DNA from 2 places in the Enterobacter sp. UPMP2060 genome. Region 2 is predicted to be linked to the other one. Evidence: predicted binding sites of a transcription regulator. Region 2 holds the regulator's gene; the other holds the start of a gene.
The links. Region 2 encodes sigma-54, which starts transcription at its own class of promoters, with help from an activator protein. Its sites were predicted from a motif close to GTTGGCACANNTTTCGCTNT; they were not measured.
Positions count from the first base shown of each region.

Region 1: ACWKXN_RS08490 (branched-chain amino acid ABC transporter substrate-binding protein) is a predicted target of sigma-54. The motif match lies at 4,601-4,620, and genes of this name have one in related genera.

Region 1 is NZ_JBSKJQ010000002.1:641,406-648,316, reverse strand. It holds gene ACWKXN_RS08530 (anaerobic C4-dicarboxylate transporter) at 1-85, shown strand, start outside; gene ACWKXN_RS08525 (DUF2766 family protein) at 128-379, opposite strand; gene azuC (stress response protein AzuC) at 488-571, opposite strand; gene yecR (YecR family lipoprotein) at 806-1,144, shown strand; gene ftnA (non-heme ferritin) at 1,349-1,846, shown strand; gene ACWKXN_RS08505 (hypothetical protein) at 1,883-2,224, opposite strand; gene tyrP (tyrosine transporter TyrP) at 2,454-3,665, shown strand; gene ACWKXN_RS08495 (YecA/YgfB family protein) at 3,700-4,368, opposite strand; gene ACWKXN_RS08490 (branched-chain amino acid ABC transporter substrate-binding protein) at 4,792-5,913, shown strand; gene ACWKXN_RS08485 (ABC transporter permease subunit) at 6,013-6,911, shown strand, end outside.
Region 2 is NZ_JBSKJQ010000007.1:110,643-117,553, reverse strand. It holds gene mtgA (monofunctional biosynthetic peptidoglycan transglycosylase) at 1-423, shown strand, start outside; gene npr (PTS phosphocarrier protein NPr) at 463-735, opposite strand; gene rapZ (RNase adapter RapZ) at 732-1,586, opposite strand; gene ptsN (PTS IIA-like nitrogen regulatory protein PtsN) at 1,632-2,123, opposite strand; gene hpf (ribosome hibernation promoting factor) at 2,206-2,493, opposite strand; gene rpoN (RNA polymerase factor sigma-54) at 2,516-3,949, opposite strand; gene lptB (LPS export ABC transporter ATP-binding protein) at 3,997-4,722, opposite strand; gene lptA (lipopolysaccharide ABC transporter substrate-binding protein LptA) at 4,729-5,283, opposite strand; gene lptC (LPS export ABC transporter periplasmic protein LptC) at 5,252-5,827, opposite strand; gene kdsC (3-deoxy-manno-octulosonate-8-phosphatase KdsC) at 5,824-6,390, opposite strand; gene kdsD (arabinose-5-phosphate isomerase KdsD) at 6,405-6,911, opposite strand, start outside.

The DNA of each region.
Region 1 (6,911 bases), on a different contig from region 2:
CAACCACAGCTTTATTCTGCCAGGGCTGATTGGGGTAAGCTGCGCGTGTGCGGCGAGCTACCTGCTGGTCCAGACGTTCTTTTAACCGCTTCAAAGGGCGACACGTGCCGTCGCCCCTACCCCTGCTTTAGTGGGACTCACCCTGCGGCGTGAATCGCAGCTCAATCAGCGCGATAGCTTTCTGGATCGCACGAAGCGTAACCGGGTCAGCGGCAGCAGGATGGCTGGCGAAATCGATGTTTTTCAGCTGCGTAGACATCTTCTCGCGCACTTCAACCGGCGCAATCACGTCCAGAACATCAAGGATTTGTTTGATAACCAGCTGACAGGCGACAACGTCAGAGACCAGTTCCTGATCGGCGCTCAGGTTTTGTGACATGGGTTTTCTCCTTATTTAAAGGCCGCCATAGTAGCAAAACACGCCCCCTGACATCTTCCCTTCGTCGCCTGCAGGTACAAAAAAACCCGCCGAAGCAGGTTTTTTTAATCAGAACATGGCGCCTGGCGGCACGTCTTTGAACGTGCGGCAGTAATTGGCCCACATGCTTTTCAGGATTTTGCGCAGTTTCACGATGATGCTCCATTAACTTGTTATACAACTTTATTGTCAACGTGCTTATAATATGACCATTATCACAAAAATCAATCATTTTGTGATACTCATCACATTTTTATGAGGGATTGGCCTGATAGCACTCCCCTCTGACCCGTTGCGAAGAGTGAGGGCAGATTGTCCGGCTATTCCAGGCATTGCAACGGGCATCTGCGGGTACGATAAGGTATTTCCATCCACTCAGAGCGAACCATGAAAAGAGTCATTGTAGCCGGCACAATCCTGCTGCTCGCGGGGTGTAGTATCAACCGCCAGGCTGAAGTCAGCAGCCTCGACGCGCCGAACGGCATCGTCCGCCTCGATTACGGCCAGGCAGCGCTGCAAAATGCGTATTCCGATGAGTATGTGAATAACGGCACGGCGGCAAAAGCGTGTCAGAGCATGGGGTATGCCACCGCTTCAGCCTATGGTCAGCCCATCAAAACCTGTACCCTGACGAGCGGCTCTTTGTGCCTGAACGAGAGCGTGACTATCCAGTATAAATGTATGGGTTACGCCGTTAACCCTAAGTCAAATAATCCCTGGTATTAATCAACGCTGCCAGCGCTTGCTGGCAGTATATTTCATTACGAACAAAAACAATTCTCATTAATAAATTATAAAAATCGCCAATGCGTTTTATTCCCATTCGTATTTTAAATAAATAAAATAAAAATTTTACGTTTTGCAAATAATTAAATAACAAATTATAGTGTCGCTCATTGTGAACCAGAAATAATAATCCGGAGCGTCACCATGCTGAAAACTGAAATGATCGACAAGCTCAACGCACAAATGAACCTTGAGCTTTTTTCATCCCTGCTCTACCAGCAGATGAGCGCCTGGTGCAGCTACCACAGCTTCGAAGGTGCGGCCGCGTTTCTGCGTCGTCACGCTCAGGAAGAGATGACCCACATGCAGCGTCTGTTTGATTATCTTACGGATACGGGCAGCCTGCCGCGCATTGAAACCGTGACGTCCCCCTTTGCCGAGTATAATTCTCTCGATGAACTGTTCCGCGCCACCTACGAGCACGAGCAGCTGATCACGCAGAAAATTAACGAACTGGTTCATGCCGCAATGACCAGCCAGGATTACCCAACCTTTAATTTCCTGCAGTGGTACGTCGCTGAGCAACACGAAGAAGAGAAGCTGTTTAAATCCGTACTGGATAAATTATCTCTGGTGGGTAAATCCGGCGAAGGTCTTTACTTTATTGATAAAGAACTTTCCACTCTCGATACGCAGAATTAATTTCAGCGCGGTGCCGGTTTCCGGCACCGCGTTAATTTACATACACCCGGCGCAGCTGGTGCAGCGCCAGTCATGAGGATTCACCGCCTGGTAAAAATAGCGGTAGCTGGACGTCTCCAGCGGAATCCCCACCTCGAAGAACATATCCGTTAACCAGTCGACATTCTCAACGATCCACTCATCTTCCTGTAAGCCTTGCGCAAAGGTTTCATCTTCAGGATCGATAATCGAATAGATTGCCCAGGTGCCCATATCCTTTTCGCGGCGGGACTCGGGAAGTATCAGGGGCTGGTTCTGCCAGCTGATTATCCAGTGGCCATGGCACAGCAGGTTGCCTCCCCGGCTCCATGCCGCGGTAAAGGGATTCTCCCCTGCCATAAAACCCTCACTTAATTTGATAATTTATATTTATTGTTTACGTTACGCCGGAATGTCGCCTGGCAACATTGCCCTTATGAAGTAGGCCTGCGCCTAAAAAGGGTCAGAGCGCCAGTAGTTCGTAAATAATTCATTACACTACTTGTAACGGTGATTTGACGAGTTACGGCTTTTCCCTTACTCTGCGCCGCAGATTTTGTCGCGGTTAAGCATCGTTGTAGAGGAAAGCGTGAGAAACAGAACCCTGGGAAGTATTTTTATCGTCGCCGGAACGACGATTGGCGCAGGAATGCTGGCAATGCCCCTGGCAGCCGCGGGCGTGGGATTTGGCATGACCCTGCTGCTGCTGGGTACGCTCTGGGCGCTGATGTGCTACACCGCCCTGCTGCTGCTTGAGGTTTACCAGCACGTGCCCGCCGACACCGGTCTGGGTTCGCTTGCGGCGCGCTATCTGGGACGCTACGGCCAGTGGATAACCGGCTTTAGCATGATGTTCCTGATGTACGCTCTGACCGCCGCCTATATCAGCGGCGCCGGGGAGCTCATCGCCTCAAGCGTCAACGACTGGTTTGGCTCTGACATCACCCCGGCGACGGGGGCTATCTTCTTTGCGCTCATCGGCGGCGGCGTGGTCTGCGTGGGGACATCGCTGGTCGATCTGTTTAACCGCTTTCTGTTCAGCGCCAAAATTCTCTTCCTGATCGTCATGCTGGTGCTGCTGGCGCCGCACGTGCACAAGGTCAACCTGCTGACGCTGCCGCTGGAAAAAGGGCTGGCGCTTTCCGCGATCCCGGTCATTTTCACCTCGTTTGGCTTCCACGGCAGCGTGCCGAGCATCGTCAGCTATATGAACGGTGATATCCGCAAGCTGCGCCGCGTCTTTGTTATCGGCAGCGCGATCCCGCTGATCGCCTATATCTTCTGGCAGCTGGTGACGCTGGGCAGCATTGACTCTTCAACCGTTATTGGGCTGATGGCGCAACATGCTGGCCTGAACGGTTTTTTGCTGGCGCTGCGCGAGGTCGTCACCTCCCCGCACGTGGAGCTGGCGGTACACCTGTTTGCCGACCTGGCGCTGGCAACCTCGTTCCTGGGCGTGGCGCTCGGCCTGTTTGATTATCTGGCCGACCTGTTCCAGCGTCGCAATACCGCGGCCGGACGGTTGCAGACGGGTGCCATCACCTTCCTGCCGCCGCTCGCTTTTGCGCTGTTTTACCCACGCGGGTTTGTGATGGCGCTGGGCTACGCAGGGGTGGCGCTCTCTATCCTGGCCCTGCTGCTCCCTTCCCTGCTGGCGTGGAAGAGCCGCCAGCAGCATCCTCAGCAGGGGTATCGCGTGGCGGGAGGAAAACCGCTGCTGTGCGTTGTGTTTGGCTGTGGGGTGGTAATTATTCTGGTGCAGGTATTGATTGCAGCCGGAATGCTGCCGGAAGTGGGTTAAATAAAAAAGGGGCTATCATCAGCCCCTTTTTTTATCAGTGCAAACAGCAGCTCTTAAACTTCTTCCCGCTGCCGCAAGGACACGGATCGTTACGCCCGACCTTCGTGCCGTTCACCGTCGGCTTCTTCACTTCCGGCTGCTGCGGGTTGTTTACCCAGTATTGATATAAACGCAGTGCCGCAGGCTGGATGCTTTCGATGCTGGCGATATATTCCTCTTCGGACAGTTCATCCAGCTTTTCGCTGTTCTCTTCCGTCCCGTGCAGCGCAATCACGTCAAGATCGGCCTTCAGGGCTTCCGGCAAGGCTGACCAGTCCGTCAGCGCCACGCCGCGCATATAGCCATAGCACCACTCTTCCACCACGGTATAGCTCTCACCGTCCACGTCGTTATAACCAAACATCGGTTCAAACTGATCCGGGTACTCGCTCAGGCGCTCGGCAATATCGTTCATATGCTTAAAGCAGAGATCGATAAAACGGTTCATCTCACGATCGTTTTTCCAGCGCGGAATGTACTTCTCGCCGCCCCACACCGCCACCAGCCAGGCGTCTGGCTCAACGACAACAGGACCGGAAAGCACTGCGGTAAGCATGCCGTCCAGTTCGGACACGTCAATCACGGACGCGTCATCATGACCGTAAGACATTAACGTCTCTTCAAGCCACGCCATTTCGCTTTCATTCAATGGGCCTTCAGTCATCGCTGACACTCCTGCAAAAGGAAACGATCCTAACACATATCTCACGCCTCTCCGGGCTGAAGTTTAGGTCTTTATTGCTGCAAAAACGTGCAAACCGTGACCTTTGCACAACTTATGGGCTTTATTGTTAACGATATGTGATCTCCGCTGTAATTTCTTCTCCTCCCGCAAGGCGGCATAACGCGGCGCTCTATACTCAAACATGTCGCATGCCCGTCAATGGGTTAACCATTCTGGCAACGTTTTTGCTTAACGTTCTTCGCGCGCCTCTGTGCAGGGAAATCTCGCCGTAATATGCAGGATGCCGTCTGTATCTTGTTCGTTTAGTGCATTTTGTTCTTGCTCGTGTTTCGGATTGGCTGCGCCGTCGGGCGTTCGGGTTTACGCCGTGGTGCAAAAACCTCTTTGCTAAGGAACATAATAATGTCGCTGAAATTAATCAGAACTCCTCTTTCTCTTGTGTTAGCCGGTTGCCTGGTGACGGCGTTTTCCGCCCGGGCAGATATTGTGATTGGCGTGGCCGGGCCGTTCACGGGTCCGAATGCCACCTATGGCGATCAGTACTGGCACGGCGCAACGCAGGCCGCTGAAGACATTAATGCCGCAGGCGGCATTAACGGCGAGAAGATCAAACTGGTTCAGGGGGATGATGCCTGCGAGCCCAAGCAGGCCGTGGCCGTCGCCAACCGTTTAGTTGACCAGGATAAAGTCAACGCCGTGGTCGGCCATTTCTGCTCCTCTTCCACAATGCCCGCCTCCGAGGTGTATAGCGACGCGGGCATTATTGCGATTACCCCCGGCTCAACTAACCCGCTGATCACCGAACGCGGCATGAGCGATATGTTCCGCATGTGCGGACGCGATGACCAGCAGGGTCAGGTTGCCAGCGACTTCATCATCGACAAGCTGAAAGCCAAACGCGTGGTGATTATTCACGATAAAGACACCTATGGTCAGGGTCTGGCTGACGCCACCAAAGCGGCGCTGGCGAAACGCGGGGTTCAGGATGTGATGTATGAGGGGTTATCTCGCGGTGAGAAAGACTTTAACGCGCTGGTGACCAAGATCGGTGCGCAAAAACCGGACGTCGTGTTCTTCGGTGGCTGTCACCCGGAAGCCGGTCCGCTGGTTCGCCAGATGCGCGAACAGGGCGTGCAGGCGAAATTCTTCTCCGGCGACTGTATTGTCAACGAAGAGATGGTGACCGCCGCGGGTGGCCCGCAATACACCAACGGCATTTACATGACCTTCGGTAAAGATCCGCGCCTTATCCCGGACGGTAAAGCGGTTATCGAGAAATTCCGCGCCGGTAAATTCGAGCCGGAAGGTTACACCCTTTATTCCTATGCCTCCGTACAGGCCATTGCCGCAGCCTTCAAGGCAACCGGCGGCAAGGACTCCGCCAAAGCCAGCGAGTGGCTTAAAGCCAATTCCGTCGACACGGTGATGGGCAAAAAAGCCTGGGACAGCAAAGGCGATCTGAAAGTGTCTGACTACGTGGTTTACCAGTGGGACGACAAAGGCAAATATAAGGAAGTGCAGTAACGGGACGGAGTCACGCTCAACGTCGGCGGGCCTGCCCGTCGGCGCGTAATAAACATCAGGCTGCGCGCATCGCGCAGCCTATAAAACGAGCGCGCTAAGATGAGTACATTCTTCCTGCAACAGTTAATCAATGGCTTAACGCTGGGCTCCGTCTACGGTTTAATCGCCATCGGCTACACCATGGTGTACGGCATTATCGGGATGATCAATTTCGCCCACGGCGAAGTGTATATGATTTCCGCCTATCTCTGCGCCATCGGCCTGGCGCTGCTCTCGTTCTTCGGCCTGCAGTCGTTCCCGCTGCTGATCCTCGGGACGCTGGTGTTCACCATCGTGGTAACCGGGGTGTACGGCTGGACCATCGAGCGTATCGCCTACAAGCCGCTGCGCAACTCCACGCGCCTGGCGCCGCTGATCTCCGCCATCGGGATGTCGCTTATCCTGCAAAACTACGCGCAGCTGAGCCAGGGTCCGCGCCAGCAAGGGGTGCCGACCATGCTGGACGGCGTGATTCGCCTGCATCTGGGCGACGGCTTCGTGCAGATAACCTACACCAAAGTGTTTATTCTGATTGCCTCGTTTGCCGGCATGCTGGTGCTCACCTGGATTATCAACCATACCCGGCTGGGCCGGATGTGCCGCGCGGTACAGCAGGATCGTAAGATGGCCTCCATTCTGGGCATTAACACCGACCGGATTATTTCGCTGGTCTTTGTGATCGGCGCGGCGATGGCCGGTCTGGCAGGCGTGCTGATCACCATGAATTACGGCACCTTTGATTTCTACGTCGGGTTCGTGATCGGCATTAAAGCCTTTACCGCGGCGGTACTCGGCGGCATCGGCTCCCTCCCTGGCGCGATGCTCGGTGGCCTTATCCTGGGCGTGGCGGAAGCCCAGTTCTCGGGCATGGTGAACTCGGACTATAAAGATGTCTTTTCGTTCGGCCTGCTGGTCATGATCCTGATTTTCCGCCCCCAGGGGCTGCTTGGGCGCCCGAT
Region 2 (6,911 bases):
CTAGCCCATAACGAACGCCATGAAAACCGCGTGCGCGGGGCATCAACCTTGTCGCAGCAGACGGCCAAAAATCTGTTTCTGTGGGATGGTCGAAGCTGGTTGCGAAAAGGGCTGGAAGCAGGGTTGACCCTGGGGATGGAAACGGTCTGGAGCAAAAAACGCATTCTGACCGTCTATCTCAACGTCGCTGAGTTTGGCGACGGCATATTTGGCGTGGAAGCTGCCGCACAGCGGTATTTCAATAAGCCAGCCAGCCGTCTGAGCATGTCAGAAGCAGCGCTATTGGCCGCTGTGTTACCGAACCCTATCCGCTTTAAGGCCAGTGCCCCATCAGGGTACGTGCGAAGCCGACAGGCGTGGATTATGCGCCAGATGAATCAGCTGGGTGGAGAGGAGTTTATGCAGCGTAATAATCTTATGTAGGGCGGGTAAGCGCAGCGCTACCCGCCTGAATAGCAGACCTTAATCTTCGTCGAACCCTGCGTTAAACAGGGCAATCACCGCCGCCAGCGCTTCCTCTTCCTGAGGGCCGGTGGCTTCTACTTCAATCTGGCGCCCTTTGGCGGAATCCAGCATCAGCAGCGCGATCACGCTGTTCGCTTCCGCTTCGGTGCCTTCGTCATTCCGCAGCAGAACCTCTGCATCGAAACCCTGCATCAGCTCAAACAGCTTCATCGCCGGGCGTGCATGCATACCCAGCTTGTTGGTGATCTCAACGGTTTGTTTTACGGTCATGTTTTACGTTTTTCCAGCGTGCGATGACGGGACTGAACGTTCTTCCCGCGCGAGCGGAAATAGTCGGCCAGCTGTTCGGCGATGTAAACCGAACGATGTTTACCGCCGGTACAGCCAATCGCCACCGTCAGGTAGCTACGATTGTTTGTCTCCAGCATAGGTAACCATAGCTCAAGGTAGCTTCGCGTCTGGTAGATAAAATTGTGTACTTCTGTGTGCCGGTCGAGGAACGCCGCCACCGGCTTATCCAGACCGGTCATTGGACGCAGTTTTGGATCCCAGTGCGGGTTCGGCAGGAAGCGCACGTCGAAAACGTAATCCGCATCAATCGGAATACCGTGCTTAAAGCCGAAGGATTCGAACACCATCGTCAGTTCGCGCTCGCGTTTACCCAACAGCCGGGTACGCAGCATTTCCGCCAGCTCGTGAACGGACATCTCAGAGGTGTCGACAATCAGGTCGGCACGAGAACGCAGCGGCTCCAGCAGGTCGCTCTCTTCATCGATAGCGCTCTCCAGAGAGAGGTTCTTGCTGGATAGCGGGTGCAAACGACGGGTATCGCTGTAGCGGCGGATCAGCGTATTGCGGTCTGCATCGAGGAACAGCAGCTGAGGCGAGAACGCGTCAGGCAGGTTGCTCATGGCCTGTTCGAAGATCTCTGGCGATTCAGGCATGTTACGAACGTCGATACTGACCGCGGCAGAGGTTTGTCTCTCCGCCAGCGTGCGGGCCAGATCGGGTAACAACACGACCGGCAGGTTATCGACGCAGTAAAAACCCATGTCTTCCAGGGCGCGCAGAGCAACGGATTTCCCCGACCCTGAACGGCCACTGACAATCATCAGCACCATGTTCCGTTTCTCCTCAGGACAACAGATGTGAAGGCCATCTCCTGGTTATGCATCATCCTGATTGCCTTCTGCTTCAGTGATAATTTGATAGAGCTCTTCATCACTTTGGGCCGAGCGCAGTCGACGGCAAATGGTTTTATCGGCCAGACGTTTTGCGACCAGCGACAGCGTATGCAGATGGGTTTTCGTCTGGTCGGCAGGTACCAGCAGCGCGAAGAGGAGATCGACGGGCTGGTTATCAATGGCATCGAAGGCGATGGGTGTTTCAAGCTGCACAAACACACCAACGGCACGCAGGGTATCCTCTTCCAGTTTGCCGTGCGGGATCGCGATGCCGTTGCCGATACCGGTACTGCCCATTTTTTCACGGGTCAGAATCGCTTCGAACACCACCTGCGGCGGCAGGCCCAGCTGTTTGGCAGCCAGTTCACTGATGATCTCCAGCGCACGTTTTTTGCTCTGGCAGTGAACCGCACTGCGGGTACATTCCTGGTTAAGGACATTGCTCAGTTGAAGAGCGGAATCGTTGTTCATCATAATTTCACCTAAGCGCTAACTGTACAAATGGCCTGTTGTGTTTCACAACAGGCCGTCCTGCACCCGTTAACTGCCCGGACAATTAGTGTTGTTTCAGTTTATCTTTATGTTTATTGAGCTGTCGTGCAAGCTTATCAATCAAGCCGTCGATAGCAGCGTACATGTCTTGCCCTTCCGCACTGGCATGCAGTTCACCCCCGTTAACATGCAGGGTGGCATCCGAGATATGAGTCACTTTCTCCACTTTCAACACAATATAGACCTGATTGATCCTTTCGAAATACTGCTCGAGTTTTGCAAACTTCGCGTTCACGAAGTCGCGTAAAGCCTCAGTAATTTCGACGTTTTGTCCAGTGATGTTGAGCTGCATAGTGTCTTCCTTATCGGTTGTGTCAGACCAGCTGTTTACGCTGGTTGGACGGCGGAATGGATAAAGACTCTCGATACTTCGCAACAGTACGACGTGCCACCATAATACCCTGATCGGACAGCATGGTGGTTAACTTACTGTCGCTTAGTGGCTTCGCGGGGTTCTCCGCGGCGATCAACTTCTTCACCAGGGCACGAATGGCCGTTGACGACGCTTCGCCGCCGCCCTCGGTATTCACATGGCTGGAGAAGAAATACTTAAGCTCAAATATACCGCGTGGACTGTGCAGATACTTCTGCGTGGTGACACGGGAAATGGTTGATTCATGCATTTCGACGGCCTGGGCGATATCCGCCAGTACCATCGGTTTCATATACTCTTCGCCCTGCTCAAAGAACGCCTGCTGCTGTTCGACAATACAGCGGCTGACGCGCAGCAGCGTATCATTTCGGCTCTCCAGACTTTTGATCAACCATCGCGCTTCCTGAAGATTGCTACGAATATATTGATTGTCGGAGTCGTTACGCGCGCTGGTGCACATGGAGGCATACTGCTGGTTGATTTGCAGGCGAGGGATGCTGTCTGAGTTCAGTTCAACGACCCAGCGGTCATTGTGTTTTCTGACCAGCACATCCGGGATCACGTACTCGGGCTCGCTGGTTTGGATCGACTGTCCCGGGCGGGGATCGAGTGACTGGATCAGATTCACCGCTTCTTTCAGCACCTCTTCCTTCAGGCGCGTGACGCGCATCAGGCTGCGGAAATCGTGGTTGGCCAACAGATCCAGATGATCGCTGATGATTAAGCGCGCCTCGTCGAGCCATGGCGTCTCTTTGCTGAACTGAGAAAGCTGGATCAGCAGGCAGTCGCGCAGATCTTTTGCGGCCACGCCTACCGGATCGAAACGCTGGATGCGCTTCAGAACGGCTTCGATCTCCTCAAGTTCAATCTCTTCGTCGCCCATGCTTTCCAGGATATCGTCCAGCGTGACGGTCAAATAGCCGGTGTCGTCAACGGCATCGACAATTGAGGTGGCAATCGCGCGGTCGGTATCGGAGAAGGGGGTAAGTTCCACCTGCCACATCAGGTAATCCTGCAGCGACTGGGTGGTTTCTCCCTGATAGACCGGTAGCTCATCATCCTGGTAGTCTGCACGCGTACCGGAAGGGGTTCCGGCGGTGTAGATTTCATCCCAGCTGGCATCCAGCGGTAGCTCGTCGGGCATCTCTTTTTGTTCGAGTGCATCCGCGGTGTCGAGCGCTTCTGTATCCTGTGACTGCTGAGTATCTACCTCGTCATGAAGATCGGTTTGTTCCAGCAGGGGGTTGCTGTCCAGCGCCTGCTGGAGCTCCTGCTGAAGTTCTAACGTGGACAGTTGCAACAGGCGAATTGCCTGCTGTAGCTGCGGCGTCATTGCCAGTTGTTGGCTGAGCCTTAATTGCAAACCTTGCTTCATGTTCAGAGCGTTTTTCTCCGGTTCGGCGTTACGTTACCTCTACCCTATCAGAGTCTGAAGTCTTCCCCAAGATAGACGCGCTTAACATGATCGTCTTCGAGGATCTGTTGCGGCGTACCGTGGGCGATCAGATTGCCCTGGCTGACAATATACGCGCGTTCACACACGGCCAGCGTTTCACGGACGTTGTGGTCGGTGATCAGTACGCCAAGCCCGCTGTCACGCAGGTGTTCAATGATGCGTTTAATGTCGATAACCGAGATCGGGTCAACGCCCGCAAACGGTTCATCCAGAAGGATAAATTTCGGGTTTGCGGCCAGCGCACGTGCAATCTCAACACGACGGCGTTCACCCCCGGAGAGTGCCTGACCGAGGCTGTCGCGCAGATGCTCAATGTGGAACTCTTCCATCAACTCGTTGGCACGATCCTGACGCTGTTCGCTGGTCAGATCGTTACGAATTTCCAGGACCGCCATCAGGTTATCGTAAACGCTAAGACGACGGAAAATGGAGGCTTCCTGCGGCAGGTAGCCGATCCCGCGACGCGCGCGCGCGTGCAGCGGCAGAAGGCTGATGTCTTCATCGTCAATAATAATGTTGCCGGCATCGCGCGGCACAATGCCAACGACCATGTAGAAAGTGGTGGTTTTACCCGCACCGTTAGGGCCAAGCAGCCCCACGATTTCGCCGGAGTTGACGGTCAGACTGACATCTTCTACGACACGGCGGCCCTTGTAGGCCTTCGCGAGATTTTTTGCAGTTAATGTTGCCATAACGAATTAGTTACTCTTCTTCTGTGCCGGGGCCTGGCCTTTGCCTTTGTCCTGCAGCTGCGACGGAACCAGGACAGTCGTGACGCGTTTGCCTTTCTCGCTGGAGGCCTGCATTTTTTGCTCTTTAACCAGATAGGTGATCTGGTCGCCGGTAATGTTGCTGTCCAGCTGTTCCAGATACGCGTTTCCGGTCAGGATGACCAGGTCCTTCGCCAGCTCATAGTGCATATGCGAGGCGCGGCCTTTCACCGGTTTGCCGTTGTCCTGCATCTGGTAGAAGGTGGCCGGGTTGCCGTAACCATCAATGATCTCTTTGCCCTGCTCGCCACCCGGACGGGTCACGACCACTTTGTCGGCGTTAATTTTGATGGTGCCCTGAGTCATGACGACGTTACCTGTGAAGGTGACGACGTTGCCCTGCATATCGAGAGACTGGGTATCAGACTCGATATGGATCGGTTGGTCGGTATCGCCCGTTACAGCAAGCGCGGGGAGACTGGTCGCCAGCATCGCGCTGGCGATAATTACTTTAAGGCTGAGTTTGTTTGTTTTGAATTTCATAGGAGGTTCTAACCTTTTCAATCAGCTCGGCGTTCTTGCTGCGTAAGTTCCCGCGCATTCTCAAACCGCTGGAATTAAATGTTGTGCCATACAGTGTGACCAGATCCTGCGAGGTCACGTCCTGGGTTACCAGGTTAATTTGGGCATTATCCGTCGTAATTTTTCGCAGTTGCGAGTCAGCGGTCAGGGCGTTGACTTCAACGTGGCCATACAGATAAAGCATACGGTCATTTGTCAGTTTTGCCCGATCTGACTTAATTGACCACGTCGGCACTTTGTCCTTATCAAATGTGGTCATGACAGGTTGGGTAAACCACGAAATACCGTCATCTGAAAAATATTCAACATGCTGGGCAATCAGGCGATAGTTCAGCTCGCCTTCCGGGCTGTAGACCACGGTGTCGCTGTGATCGCTTTTATAGGTTGGATCGTTATTGTTGACCACTTCCGTTTGCGGATCGTCGCGATCGGCAAGGTTCACGCCAATCAATACCAGTGCGACAAGCGAAAGCAAAATGATAATCCAGCGTCTGGTTTTACTCATATCGATTGCCCTTTGGCCTCATCAAGCTTGCCCTGCGCCAGCAAAAGCAGATCGCAGACTTCACGTACGGCACCACGGCCCCCGTTGATGTGGGTAACGTAGTCAGCGCGGGGGATCAGCAGCGGATGCGCATCCGCAACGGCGATGCTCAGCCCGACTTCAGCCATCACGGGCCAGTCAATCAGATCGTCCCCGACGTAGGCTACGTTTTCCGGCGCGATAGCCAGTTTACCCAGTAAATCCTTAAACGCCGCCATCTTATCGGATTGACCCTGATACAGATGGGTAATTCCTAAGGTTTCACAGCGGTCTTCTACCAGTTTAGCTTTTCGCCCGGTGATGATAGCCACCTCAATACCCGAGGTGAGCGCGCAGCGGATACCGTAGCCGTCGCGAACGTTAAACGCTTTCAGCTCTTCACCATTATTGCCCATGTAAATCAGGCCATCGGAAAGTACGCCATCCACGTCCAGGATGAGCAGACGAATGTTTTCCGCCTTTGCCATCATCTGGGTACTGACCGGTCCATAACAGGTTGCAAGGGATGCACCCGCATTACTCATTGTTTTATCCTTCATTACACTACGCCTGCGCGCAGCAGATCATGCATATGTACCACACCCAGCAACTGGTCGCCATCGGCAACCATCACTGAGGTAATGTGGCGGGACTGCATCAGGTTCAGCACATCCACGGCCAGCGTACCCGGACGGACGCGGATACCGCCCGGCGTCATCACATCGGCAATGCCGAGCGTGCGGACATCTACACCCATGTCGAACACGCGGCGCAGGTCGCCATCGGTGAAGATCCCCTGAATTTTCATCAGATCGTCGCACACGACCGTCATACCCAGATTCTTACGGGTGATTTCCAGCAGCGCATCACGCAGGGAGGCTTCTTTACTGACGTGAGGGATCTCATCCCCGGTGTGCATAATATCGTTTACCCGAAGCAGAAGCTTGCGCCCCAGCGCGCCGCCCGGGTGGGAAAGCGCGAAATCTTCCGGCGTAAAACCGCGGGCTTCGAGCAGCGCGACGGCAAGCGCATCACCCATGACCAGCGCGGCGGTGGTGCTGGACGT